Regions from separate parts of the Bradyrhizobium sp. AUGA SZCCT0177 genome, predicted to be linked through region 2. Evidence: predicted binding sites of a transcription regulator. Region 2 holds the regulator's gene; each other region holds the start of a gene.
The links. The regulator PhoB, encoded in region 2, activates phosphate uptake and scavenging genes when phosphate is short. The targets are predictions, from matches to a motif close to TGTCATNNANCTGTCAT.

Region 1 (4,127 bases), on a different contig from region 2:
CAGTGCCGGGATTTTGGACCGGCCACTGAACCGGGTTACGAGAAGGTGTGATGCAAAGGTTTCTGTTCCTCCTGCTGGCGTTGTTGCTGTCGCAGGCGGCGTCCGCGCAAGAGCTCACCCAGCGCCCGGTATCGCAGGACCCGGTATCGCTGCAAGACATGACCGGGCGACTGGAGAAGTCCGCGATCAACACGGCGAAGGTCGCGCCGAAGGGTGCGGCAAGAGGATCCTCGGTGGACTTCTCCTGGGCTTCCAGTCCCGAGGAACACCGCGCGCTGGCCAAGCATGTGCTCGTACTCGTCAGCGTGGTGACGCAGGACGCTGCCGAGCTGCCGCTGCGCCGGGTCTATGTGAATATCGACGGCCGCGAAACCGAACTGGTCAGGTTGAGCAGCCAGCTCAGCGGCGTCCGGAAAGGCTCGAAGACCTATTCGATGCTCGGGCCCTATCGTGAGGACGGCTTCTACCTCGCGCCTGCCGGCAGCATGATGGCAGACGGCTATCTGCAGGCCGATTTCGCGGTGCGGCGGAACGGTTTCAATCTCTACAAATTGCCGGGGACGCCACCGGATTTCATCAAGGCGGACAGCAATCCGCTGCCCGGGCCCGACGCCAAGCCGGAAATGCCGGTGCTCAAGGCGATGCTGCTGCGCGAGTACAAGGGCTTCGAATTGCCCGCAGCCCTGCGCTAGAATCCGGGCCAGCGGTCCGGACGCGGGTTTGCCGGATTAGCGGTACGCGCTCAGTAGCGCGCCGGTACGTACATCTCCGGCGGGACCGGACCGCGCTGGTAATCCGGATTGCGCACGCGCGGCGGCAGGATGACGGGGGTCTGCGGGACCTCGTTGTAGGGAATCTGTTCAAGCAGATGGGCGATGCAGTTCAGCCGCGCCTTCTTCTTGTCGACGGCCTCGACCAGGTGCCACGGCGCCTCGGCGATATGGGTGCGCTCCAGCATCGCTTCCTTGGCCTTGGTGTACTGCTCCCAGCGGCTGCGCGCTTCCACGTCCATCGGGCTGAGCTTCCACTGCTTCAGGGGATCGTGGATCCGCATGGTGAAGCGCAGATGCTGTACCTCATCGGTGATCGAGAACCAGTATTTGATCAGGACGATGCCGGAACGCACCAGCATGCGTTCGAATTCCGGCACCGAGCGGAAGAATTCCTCGACGTCGGCTTCGGTGCAAAATCCCATCACCCGCTCGACGCCCGCGCGGTTGTACCAGCTGCGGTCGAACAGCACGATCTCGCCGCCGGCCGGCAGATGCGAGACGTAACGCTGGAAATACCATTGGGTGCGTTCGCGCTCGTTCGGCGCCGGCAGTGCGGCGACCCGGCAGACCCGCGGGTTCAGCCGCTGCGTGATGCGCTTGATGACGCCGCCCTTGCCGGCAGAATCGCGTCCCTCGAAGATGACAACCACTTTCAGCTTCTGGTGCTGCACCCAGCTCTGCAGTTTGACCAGTTCGCCCTGCAGGCGGAACAGTTCCTTGAAATAAAGCCGGCGGTCGACGGTCTCCTCGGCGGAATGGCTTTCGAATTCGTTGGTCAGCGCGTCGAGGCGGTCGTCGTCGATCTCGAGTTCCAGTTCCTCGTCGAAACTGTCCATCATTTCCGCGTGGATGCGATCATGGATGGAGCCATTGACTGGTTTTTCGGTCATCAGAATACTCCGCCCAGGGAAGCGCAAAAGGAAATGCACGGCATCACCGTTAGTTTCAAATGCGCATGTCAGGGGTGTGACAGCGCGCGCCGGGCAAGGCGTTTTGACGTCTGTCGTTCAGGATTGCCGGAAACCCATGCGGAAGGCGCCCCAATGGCGGCCGCGCACGTGGATGGGCGAGGAGAGGTCTTTCATCAATACGAAATTGCCGCCGCCCATGTCGCGGCGGTAGGTCTGCAGCAGGAACGGTTTTGTGTTCGCCGCCACCTTCTTCACCGCGCGATCGCTGAACAGGCGGCGGTTGCGGCAATTGGCGTTGTTCCAGACGGGGTCGGGCCCCTGCGGCAGGCGGTAGTTCGGATTGTGGGTCGGCAGATAGCCGCCTTTGGCCCAGGCGACGCAGAACACGATGCGCGGATCGCTCTTCTGGATCGGATCCTGGATGGAAGGCAGCACGCGGTCGGTGAAGGCGACATAGTCGGTCAGATATTGCTTCGGATCGGTACCTGTTATTTCGCGGTATTTCTCGTCCATCAACTGCTCGACCGTGATCTCGCCGCGCGCGACGGCGGCCTCAAACGCGTCGGAAATCTGCTTTGCGGTGTCGATCACCACGCGGATCAACGGCGCATCCGAAGTCTCGACGCCGCTGTCGGCGATCAATGCGATCAGGCCTTCCGACAGTTCGAGCAGCTTCGCCACCCGTCCGTCGGCCTGCTTCAGCTCGCTGGAGGACAAATCGACGCCCTGGGCAAGCTGGCCGAGTTCCTCGATCACGCGGTCGCAATGGCCGAGATTGGACGTCGCGGCCTTGGCGACGCCGTCGATCTCATAGCCTACGGACGCGATGCCCTGGTGCACGCGCGCGATGATGCCGCTGATCTGCTGTGCGCCTTCACCAGCGCTCTTGGCGCGGAGCGAGGCGTCGCTGCTCTCGCCGATCAGGCTGCCGATCTGGCCGTCGAGATCGCGCATGGTCTCGGAAATCTGCTGCGTGGCCTGGCGCGTCCCCTCCGCCAGGCTCTTCACCTCGTTCGCGACCACGGCAAAGCCACGGCCGGCGGTTCCGGCGCGCGCCGCCTCGATCGTGGCATTGAGCGCCAAAAGGTTAGTCTGTTTCGCAATCGCCTCGATCGAGCCGGAAACTTTTGCAACCTGCGACAGGGCCGAGCCGACGGCGCTGAGCCGGGCCTCGATACGGCCGACCGCGTCGACGAGTTCGGCGATGTGCTTGACGGCCGTATCCACCGCGCTGCGCGACTGAACGATCTCTCCGACGGCTGCGGACGTGGTCGATTGCACCGCCTGCGATGCATTGGCGATGTCGCGGTTGGCCGAGACCATCGTCTGGGCCGTCTTCTGCAAGTGGTGGAACCGGTCCGACTGGTTCGCGACGCGGCTGGCGACCTCCTGGACGTTGCCGGCGATATCGGCAAGTTCCACGCCGAGCCCGCCGATGCGGTCGGCAAGCTGGTCAATGAGGCGTTCGGCCAGTGTCTGGTTGGAGTGAGTGTCCAGGACCGCACGCTGCACAAAGGACATGCTCGAGCTTTCTCCAATCAGAGCCGATGACCGGCCCACCGCGGCGAGCGCATTCCAATTCCAAGTCTAGAACGCGATTCGCGCCTTGGAGTCTTGCCTGAGAGCGAACTGGCGCATTTTCGAGCGAAGCATGCCCTCGGACTTGATCCGGGGGTTGATACCGGTTCGCGTCGGGAAAACGCGTCAATCAAGAATCTAGAGCCGGTAGGCCGTGCGGAAGCCGCCCCAGTGCCGACCCTTGACGCGGATCGGCACGTCGATCTCGCGCATCATCACGGTGTTGCCGTTGCCCATGTCGCGGGCGTAACTCTGCACCAGGTAGGCGCGCTGGTTGCGGCCGGCGGCGAGGCCCGCGGGATCGTTGAAGATGCGGCGGTTGCGGCTGTTGGCGGTGTTCCAGGTGACGTCGCCCGGACGTTGCGGATGCGAATAGATCTTGTTGTGAACCGGCAGATAGCCGTTGGTGTCGATGACAGCGCAGAACGCCATGCGCTTGTCTTTGGCGAGGAAGGCTTCCTGGAACGGTGGCAGCGCGCGGTCCGCCCAGTCCAGAATTTTGGTGCGGTGCTGCACCGGGTTGCTGCCGGATATTTCGACATAGTTGGTGTCGAACATGTCCTCGATCGAGATCGCGCCGCTGGCGACGCCCTGCTCGAAAATCCTGGTCAACGCGGCGCCTGCTTCCATGGCGCGGGTGACGAACTCGGTGTTCTCGTCGTGGATCGCCCACAATTTGTCTTCGATCGCCTCGCGCAAAGCGGCGTTCGGCCGCTCGAACTGCGCCTGCGCGCCGGCCTTGGAACGCTCGCTGATGCGAATTTTGCAGGCGCCGATATCCGGCAGCGTGGCGTCGAGGCTTTGGTTGGGCGTCAGCTTTTCGGCGTCGGGACCGCTGATCAGGATGCCGTCGATCGAAATCTCG
Region 2 (4,127 bases):
TCTGCACGTGGTCGAAGAAGCCGGGTTTGAGCATCACGTCGAGCACCGCGTTGGCGGAGGCGATCGCCAGCGGGTTGCCGCCGAAGGTCGAGCCGTGCGAGCCCGGCGTCATGCCGGACGCCGCCTCTGCCGTGGCGAGACAGGCGCCGATCGGAAAGCCGCCGCCGAGCGCTTTTGCCAGCGACATGATGTCGGGGGTGACGCCGAGGCGCTTATAGGCAAACAGATCGCCGGTGCGGCCCATGCCGGTCTGCACCTCGTCGAAAATCAGCAGCAGGCCCTTGTCGTCGCACAATTGGCGGAGCGCCTTGTAGAACGCATGCGGCGCGCTGCGGACACCGCCCTCGCCCTGCACCGGCTCGATCAGGATGGCGGCGGTCTGCGGCCCGATCACCTTCTTCACCGCTTCGAGATCGCCATGCGCGACCTGGTCGAAGCCGTCCAGCGGCGGACCGAAACCTTCCAGATATTTGGCCGAGCCGGTCGCCGCCAGCGTGCCCAGCGTGCGGCCGTGGAACGCGCCCTCGAAGGTGACGATGCGGTAGCGCTCGGGATGTCCCTTGGCGGCGTGATAGCGGCGCGCGACCTTGATCGCGCATTCCATCGCTTCCGCGCCGGAATTACAGAAGAACACCAGATCGGCAAAGCTCTGCTCGCACAGCCTTGCTGCAAGCTTGTCGCCGTCCGGACTCCTGAACAGGTTCGACATGTGCCAGAGCTTGGTGGCCTGCTCCTGCAAGGCTGCGACCAGATGCGGATGGCAGTGGCCGAGCGCATTCACTGCCACACCCGAGGTGAAGTCGAGATAGCGCTCGCCTGACGTCGAGATCAGCCACGCGCCTTCGCCGCGTTCGAAACCGAGATCGACTCTCGCGAATACGGGAAGCAGATGCGACGGGGCGCTGTTGGTCATGGCTATCACTGACGGTTAGAGACCGGCCACATAGCGTGCATTGGCGCGAACGCGGCACAGCCGGTCTTGCGAAAACAAAACGTGCCGCCTTTTCGGGGCGGCACGTGACAGGCATTCTATGCTGGCTTTGGACCGTGTCAACACGCCGAAATCCGCTTGTTTTGAGCATGATCTCCGGGCAAGCGCCTTGCGCTTGTCCCGAGGGAAAACCGGCGTCCACTTTTCCGGATCATGCTCGAACCGCTTCCCTGCGGTGCAAGATAAAGCAATCCGTAGCATTCCGGTGCCGTGGAAAACTCCAATTACAATGCATAAATACCGGAACATGTGGACGCACGGACGCGGACTCTTGCGCCAGAGTCCCGCCATATTGTAGCGTCTGGGCTGTCGGGTACGACATCTCGTGCGGAAGTACTGACCCCTAGAGTCCATTTTGTAAGGCGTAAACGTTCGGGCGGCTTTTTTGCGCCCGGCGAGGGCTAAGGGATTCTGCCCGCTGGGATTTTTGAGAATTGGCATCGCCAGCGCTGCCCCCGGTTTGGCCGGCTCTGTGCGAAGGGAAGAATGCGATGACGGTATTGACCTGGTCCGACGAGCGCGTCGAGCAGCTTAAAAAGCTCTGGGAGGGCGGACTTTCCGCCAGCCAGATCGCCGCGGAACTCGGAAATGTGACGCGAAATGCAGTGATCGGCAAAGTGCACCGGCTGGGTCTCTCCGGCCGTGCCAAGAGCCCCTCCTCGGCCGCGCCGCGTCAGCGCAAGGCGCGCCCCGCCCAGCAGATGATGCGGGTGGCGCGCCCGGTGTCGCGCGGTAACACCGCGCTGGCCCACGCCTTCGAGGTGGAGATGGAGCCGGATCCGGTCGCCTACGACAATGTGGTGCCGATGAGCCAGCGGCTGACGCTGCTCGAATTGAACGAGGCCACCTGCCACTGGCCGATCGGCGACCCCTCCAGCTCGGAATTCTTTTTCTGCGGCGGCAAGGCGCTCAGCAGCCTGCCCTATTGCGCGCATCACTCGCGCATCGCCTATCAGCCGGCCTCCGATCGCCGCCGCCCGGCGCCGAAGCCGACCAGGTAAGAGCTGCGCATCAGCTACGCGGAAAATATCCGCTGTCGTCCCTGCGAACGCAGGGACCCATAACCACAGGCGATCGTGGTTAGGCTTGGCTGGAGCTCCAGCTCGCTTCAAAAATCGATACTTGTGGTTATGGGTCCCGGCCTTCGCCGGGACGACGATGGAGTATTGGCTACTCCACCTTCGCGAACCGATCATCCAGCGCGTAGCCGGCGCCGCGCACGGTGCGGATCGGGTCCTGTTCGCGGCCGGGGTTGAGCAGTTTGCGCAGGCGGCCGATATGGACGTCGACGGTACGCTCGTCGATGTAGATGTCGCGGCCCCAGACGCTGTCGAGCAGTTGCTCGCGGCTGAACACGCGGCCGGGATGTTCCAGGAAAAACTCCAGCAGGCGATATTCGGTGGGGCCGAGATCGATCGGACGGCCCGAGCGCGCGACGCGGCGCTTCTCGCGGTCGAGTTCGATATCGCCATAGGTCAGCACGGTGGCCAGCCGCTCCGGGCTCGCCCGCCGCAACAGGCCCTTCACCCGCGCCAGCAGCTCCGGCACCGAAAAGGGTTTTACGATGTAGTCGTCGGCGCCGGTCGCCAGCCCCCGCACCCGTTCGCTTTCCTCGCCGCGCGCGGTCAGCATGATGATCGGCAGCGCCTTGGTCTCCGGCCGCGCCCTTAAGCGGCGGCACAGTTCGATGCCGGACAGGCCCGGCAGCATCCAGTCCAGCACGATCAGGTCGGGCACCCGCTCCTTCAACCGTGTATCGGCGTCGTCACCGCGGGCGACGGTTTCGACCTCATAGCCTTCGGCATCGAGGTTGTAGCGCAGAAGCGTGGTGAGCGCTTCCTCGTCTTCAACCACCAGAATGCGTGCGTTCATCTATGTAAGCCTCTTGTGTTTTGACGCGCTGTCGATACGCGAAAAACGTCTCTCGTTCCGCTGTCAGTTCAGTAACTAGTTTCCCGGCACAGTCGTGGCGAAATTCGTCATGTCGCCCTTCGGGCGCTTGTCGAGGATCTGCTGGCCTTCGATCATGTAGAACACGGTCTCGGCGATGTTGGTGGCATGGTCGCCGATCCGCTCGATGTTCTTGGCGCAGAACATCAGATGGATACAGAACGAGATGTTGCGCGGATCTTCCATCATGTAGGTCAGGAGTTCGCGGAACAGCGAGGTGCAGATGGCGTCGACTTCCTCGTCGCCCTTCCAGACCGCCATCGCCGCCGGCAGGTCGTGCGACGCGTAGGCGTCGAGCACGGACTTGACCTGCGACTGCACCAGATCGGTCATGTGTTCGAGACCGCGGATCAGTTTCAGCGGCTGGAAATCGTTCTCCAGCGCCGCGACGCGCTTGCCCATGTTCTTGGCGAGGTCGCCGATCCGTTCCAGATCGGTGGCCACCCGCATGGCGCCGACGATCTCGCGCAGGTCGATGGCCATCGGCTGGCGGCGGGCAATCGTCAGCACCGCGCGTTCCTCGATCAGGTGCTGCAGGCGGTCGATCTCGGCGTCGGAGGCGACGACGCGTTTTCCGAGCGCAACGTCGCGCCGGATCAAGGCATCGACGGATTCGGTGATCATGCGTTCAGCAAGGCCGCCCATTTCGGCGACCAGGCGGGTCAATTCCTGAAGATCGCTGTCGAACGCCTTCGCGGTATGCTCTGAAGCCATTGTCTTCTCCTCGCGATGTGCGCTTAGCCGAACCGGCCGGTAATGTAATCCTGGGTGCGTCGATCGCTCGGCGAGGTGAAAATCTTGTTGGTGTCGTCGAATTCGACCAATTCACCGAGATACATGAAGGCGGTCTTGTCCGAGACGCGCGCCGCCTGCTGCATGTTATGGGTCACGATGGCGATGGTGTAGTCCTCCGCCAATTCTGTGATCAATTCCTCGACCTTGGCGGTCGAAATCGGGTCCAGCGCCGAGCAGGGCTCGTCGAACAGGATCACTTCAGGGCGCACCGCCACCGTGCGCGCGATGCAGAGCCGCTGCTGCTGGCCGCCGGACAGGCTGAGGCCCGATGCATTCAGCTTGTCCTTGACCTCGTTCCACAGCGCACCGCCACGCAACGCCTTTTCGACGCGGCCGTCCATCTCGGATTTCGAGATCTTCTCATAAAGGCGGATGCCGAAGGCGATGTTTT
Region 3 (4,127 bases), on a different contig from region 2:
GAAAAACTGTTTCTCAGCATCGCCAGAACGGTCTCCAGGCGGCTTGCGTCGAGCCGGCCGGTCAGCGTCATGTGGAAACGAAACTCTTCCATCACGTAGGGATAGCCCCAGCGGTCGAGATGGGCGCGCTGCGCCGATGTCAGGCGGGAAGGATTGCGGCGCGCACGGTCCGCTTCGGTGAGCGGCGCGCGGAACGTATCGAATTCGCCGACGCAATCGGCCGCAAGGCGGATCAATTCCGCCGACGGATCAGCCGGGATTACCGCAATGAAGCCACTGATGGAGCCGACCGCCGGCCTGATGACCGGAATCGCCCGGGGCGTTGCGGCGAAGGCGGCACACGCCGCGAGGAGTTCGGCTTCAGTCCTTCCTTGTGCCAGCGAGAAGGGCGCCTTCAGCGTGGCGTGAAAGCCGTATTTGCGGGGATCGGCCGTCAGGTTGCGCCAATCCGGCGCAGCGCTGGCGACGTCTTCCGGAAACGGCAGGTCTTCGCCGCCAAAGGCGTCATAGCCAAGCATTTGCGCGCCGAAGCAATTGAGGTCGCTGGCCTGCGCCGGGGCGTAGTAGATCGCGTAACGCGGATAATTCGACATTGGCACAGGATACAGGATAGAGGCGTGTCAGGCGGCTGCAATCGCCTTGCGCGGAGCGAGGGTCGAGTTGCGCAGGCGGCCAGCTTCCGTCAGATGCACCAGCCGTCCCGCGGCCATGACGGCGACGACACGCGGCCGCAACGGCACCTTGTCATCAACGAAGATGATGTCGGCACGCTGGCCGGCGGCAATAACGCCGCGATCGGTGAGGCCGGCGGCCCGGGCGGGGGCCGACGATATCAGCTGCCAGGCCTCGGCCAGCGGCAGCACGCCATCGGCAGCGAGACGGAACGCTGCCAATAGCTGCGCCGGATAATAATAGTCCGACGCCAGCACCGAGCATAAGCCCTTGGCGATCATGTCGGACGCCTTGGTCCAGCCGGTGTGGCTGCCGCCGCGGACGACATTGGGCGCGCCGAACACGATGAAGTCGCCGGCCTCTGCCGCCTCGCGCGCGGTTTCTTCGTTGACCGGAAACTCGGCGATGCCGACGCCCTGCGCCCGAAACGCCTTCCGCATCTCGGGGCTTTCGTCGTCATGCGACAGCATGCGTACATTGGCGTCACGCGCCGCTTTCGCCAGCCGGGCGATTGAGGCCGGCACCTCGTGCGCGCGGCCAACGACGCTCGTCACCAGCAAATCGAACGCCTCGTTCGAAAGCCCGGTGCGTTCGACCATGCGGCTGCGCTTTTGCGGCTTGTCGAGGTTGGCGACCGTCCCATCCATGTGGTCGTTGAACGCGAACAGGTCGATGCGCCCATCCGACAACCATTCGCTGATCTCGGATTCGGCGTCGAGATTGTAGGTCTCGTGGCGCAGATGGAAGCGGGTGTCGGCCGAAAGCTGCGGCCGCATCGACTCGATTGCTTCCAGCAACCGCCTTGCGTTGTCGCCCGAGCGCAGGCCCGGCTCCCACGACCAGGTCGTGCCGTGGTAGACCGTGGTGATCCCGTTGCTGATCGCCTGCCGGTCGCTGTCACCAAGGGCGACGTCGATCGGGAAATCGACGCCCGGGCGCGGCATCATCTGCCGTTCAAACGCATCGCCATGAAGATCGACGATTCCCGGCAACACCAGCAAGCCGCCGGCGTCGATGCCCAGCGAAGCGCGCCCCCGGTCGGCGCCGATGGCGCTGATATCACGGCCTGCGATCCGCAGCGAGGTCTCGTGGATTTCGTGGCCGAGCAGGGCCCGGCCGCCTTCGATGAAAATGTCAGTCACGATGCTGCACCCTGATGCCTGATCTGCGCGCGGACGGAGCCCGCGCCTGCTTCGTATTTTGCCAGAAAATCCTCGACCGTGAGCTTGCGGAAATCGGGTAGGGCGCGGCGCAGCGTCTCATGGTCCCAATTCCACCAGGCAAGCTCGGCGAGCCGACCGGCGACATCTTCCGAGAACCGCCGTTTGATCGGCCGCGCCGGATTGCCGCCGACGATGGTGTAGGCCGGGACGTCCTTGGTCACGATCGCGCCGGCGGCGATCACCGCGCCGGTGCCGACGTTGCGGCCGGGCAGGATGATCGCGCCATGCCCGATCCAGACGTCATGGCCGATATGGATGTGGTGCGCGCGCCGCCATTCGAAGAACCCGGCGTCGTCGCTCTCGCCGGGAAAATAGGCGCTGGCCCGGTAGGTAAAGTGCGCCTGCGTCGCGCGGTGCATCGGGTGGTTGCCAGGGTTGATCCTGGTCATCGCCGCGATCGAGCAGAATTTGCCGATGGAAGTGTAGGTGATCTGGGCGTCGTTGACGACGTAGGAATAGTCGTCCATCGACACTTCATGCAGGATCGTGCGCGCGCCGACTTCGCAATAGGCACCAAGCTGGGCGTCGTGCAATTTCGCCGTGGGATCGACGGTCGGGTCGACTGAAAGCATTTTGCCGGCCATACGGGCGTCTCTCCGCGACAAAGATGGTGTCACGATGGCACCTCATCAACGGGCATGATGACATCTTCGTGACGGTTGCATGACTGATGTCGCGGGTGTTCGCGGGTGTGGACGGTCGCTGCACCGTGTCGCGGTTGTCACACAACTGTAAAATCCAATCGTTAGCGATGGTCCACGGTCGGGATTCTGGAGCATTGCATGCTGGTGGTGGAAGGTTTGACGTGCCGTTTCGGCACAAAAGCCGCAGTGGATGATGCGTCATTCTCGATCGCGCCCGGTAGCTTTGTCGGCGTGATTGGCCGCTCCGGTGCCGGCAAGTCGACGCTGCTGCGGATGATCAATCGCCTCGCTGAGCCTTCCGAAGGCCGCATCCTGTTCGAAGGCGTCGACGTCACCGCGCTGCGCGGCAAGGATTTGCGGCAATGGCGCGCCCGCTCGGCGATGATCTTTCAGCAGTTCAATCTGGTCGGCCGGCTCGACGTGCTGACCAATGTGCTGATGGGGCGGCTCGCCGAAATCCCGTCCTGGCGTTCGCTGACGCAAACCTGGCCCGAACGGGACAAGGCGCTAGCGATGTCGGCGCTCGAGCAGTTCGACATGGCTTCGCTTGCAGCCCAGCGCGCCGACCAGCTTTCCGGAGGTCAACAGCAGCGGGTCGCGATCGCGCGTGCGCTGGTGCAGGAGCCGGATATCATTCTCGCCGATGAGCCGATCGCTTCGCTCGATCCACGCAACACGCGGATCGTGATGGATGCGCTGCTGCGCATCAACAAGCATTTCGGCATCACCGTGATCTGCAATCTGCATTCGCTCGACCTGGCGCGGACCTATTGCGACCGCCTGATCGGCATGTCCGCGGGCCGCATCGTGTTCGATGGGGCGCCGGCGACGCTGACGGATCTCATCGCGCGCGAGCTTTACGATCTCGAAGCCAACGACGTCATGGGCGCTGCACCCGCACATGCGCCTGGTGGTGCTGCCGTCCCTGAGCTGGGCACTGCGGCGGCGGCCTGAGCGTTCTTCTGTAACAGGGCGGCCGATTGCAAACCTGCAAACGGCCGAAAAAATCAACACAACAAGAGGGCACACCATGATCAATCGTCGTATCGTTCTGGCCGGCGCAGCCGCGCTGGCGTTTTCGGCCTCCGCCGCCTCTGCGCAGGACTGGAAGGGCAAATATCCGGAACTGACCTTCGCCGTCGTGCCGGCGGAAAACGCCTCGGGCGTGACCGAACGCTGGGCACCGTTCGTCGCCTATCTATCCAAAGAGCTCGGCGTGAAGGTCACGCTGCGCATTGCCAACGACTACGCCGCCGTCATCGAAGGCCAGCGCTCCGGCAACATCCATATCGCCAGCTACGGCTCGGCGTCGTTCGCGCGCGCGCGGATGACCGGCGTCAAGACCGACGCGTTCGCTAACGACATCAATGCCGATGGCTCTACGGGTTATTACTCGGTGTTCTTCGTCAAGGCGTCGAGCCCGTACAAGAACCTCGACCAGCTGAAGGGCAAGAATCTCGCTTTGGTCGATCCGAATTCGACGTCGGGCAACAACGTGCCGCGCTTCGAGCTCGACAAGCTGGGCATCTCCGATGCCGACACGTATTTTGGCAAAGTCGTGTTCAGCGGCAGTCATGAGAACGCCATA

Region 1: a site for PhoB is predicted at 1,729-1,745, ahead of ppk2 (polyphosphate kinase 2). Genes of this name have one in related genera too.
Region 3: a site for PhoB is predicted at 2,548-2,564, ahead of phnC (phosphonate ABC transporter ATP-binding protein). Genes of this name have one in related genera too.

Annotation. Positions count from the first base shown of each region.
Region 1 is NZ_JAFCMA010000014.1:54,375-58,501, forward strand. It holds gene JQ597_RS17825 (TIGR00282 family metallophosphoesterase) at 1-29, shown strand, start outside; gene JQ597_RS17830 (hypothetical protein) at 51-692, shown strand; gene ppk2 (polyphosphate kinase 2) at 743-1,663, opposite strand; gene JQ597_RS17840 (methyl-accepting chemotaxis protein) at 1,781-3,205, opposite strand; gene JQ597_RS17845 (methyl-accepting chemotaxis protein) at 3,401-4,127, opposite strand, start outside.
Region 2 is NZ_JAFCMA010000022.1:133,594-137,720, reverse strand. It holds gene JQ597_RS24770 (aspartate aminotransferase family protein) at 1-913, opposite strand, end outside; gene JQ597_RS24765 (GcrA family cell cycle regulator) at 1,483-1,992, shown strand; gene phoB (phosphate regulon transcriptional regulator PhoB) at 2,162-2,863, opposite strand; gene phoU (phosphate signaling complex protein PhoU) at 2,939-3,655, opposite strand; gene pstB (phosphate ABC transporter ATP-binding protein PstB) at 3,679-4,127, opposite strand, start outside.
Region 3 is NZ_JAFCMA010000002.1:217,276-221,402, forward strand. It holds gene JQ597_RS03390 (DUF1045 domain-containing protein) at 1-593, opposite strand, end outside; gene JQ597_RS03395 (alpha-D-ribose 1-methylphosphonate 5-triphosphate diphosphatase) at 621-1,814, opposite strand; gene JQ597_RS03400 (transferase hexapeptide repeat family protein) at 1,811-2,479, opposite strand; gene phnC (phosphonate ABC transporter ATP-binding protein) at 2,678-3,493, shown strand; gene phnD (phosphonate ABC transporter substrate-binding protein) at 3,570-4,127, shown strand, end outside.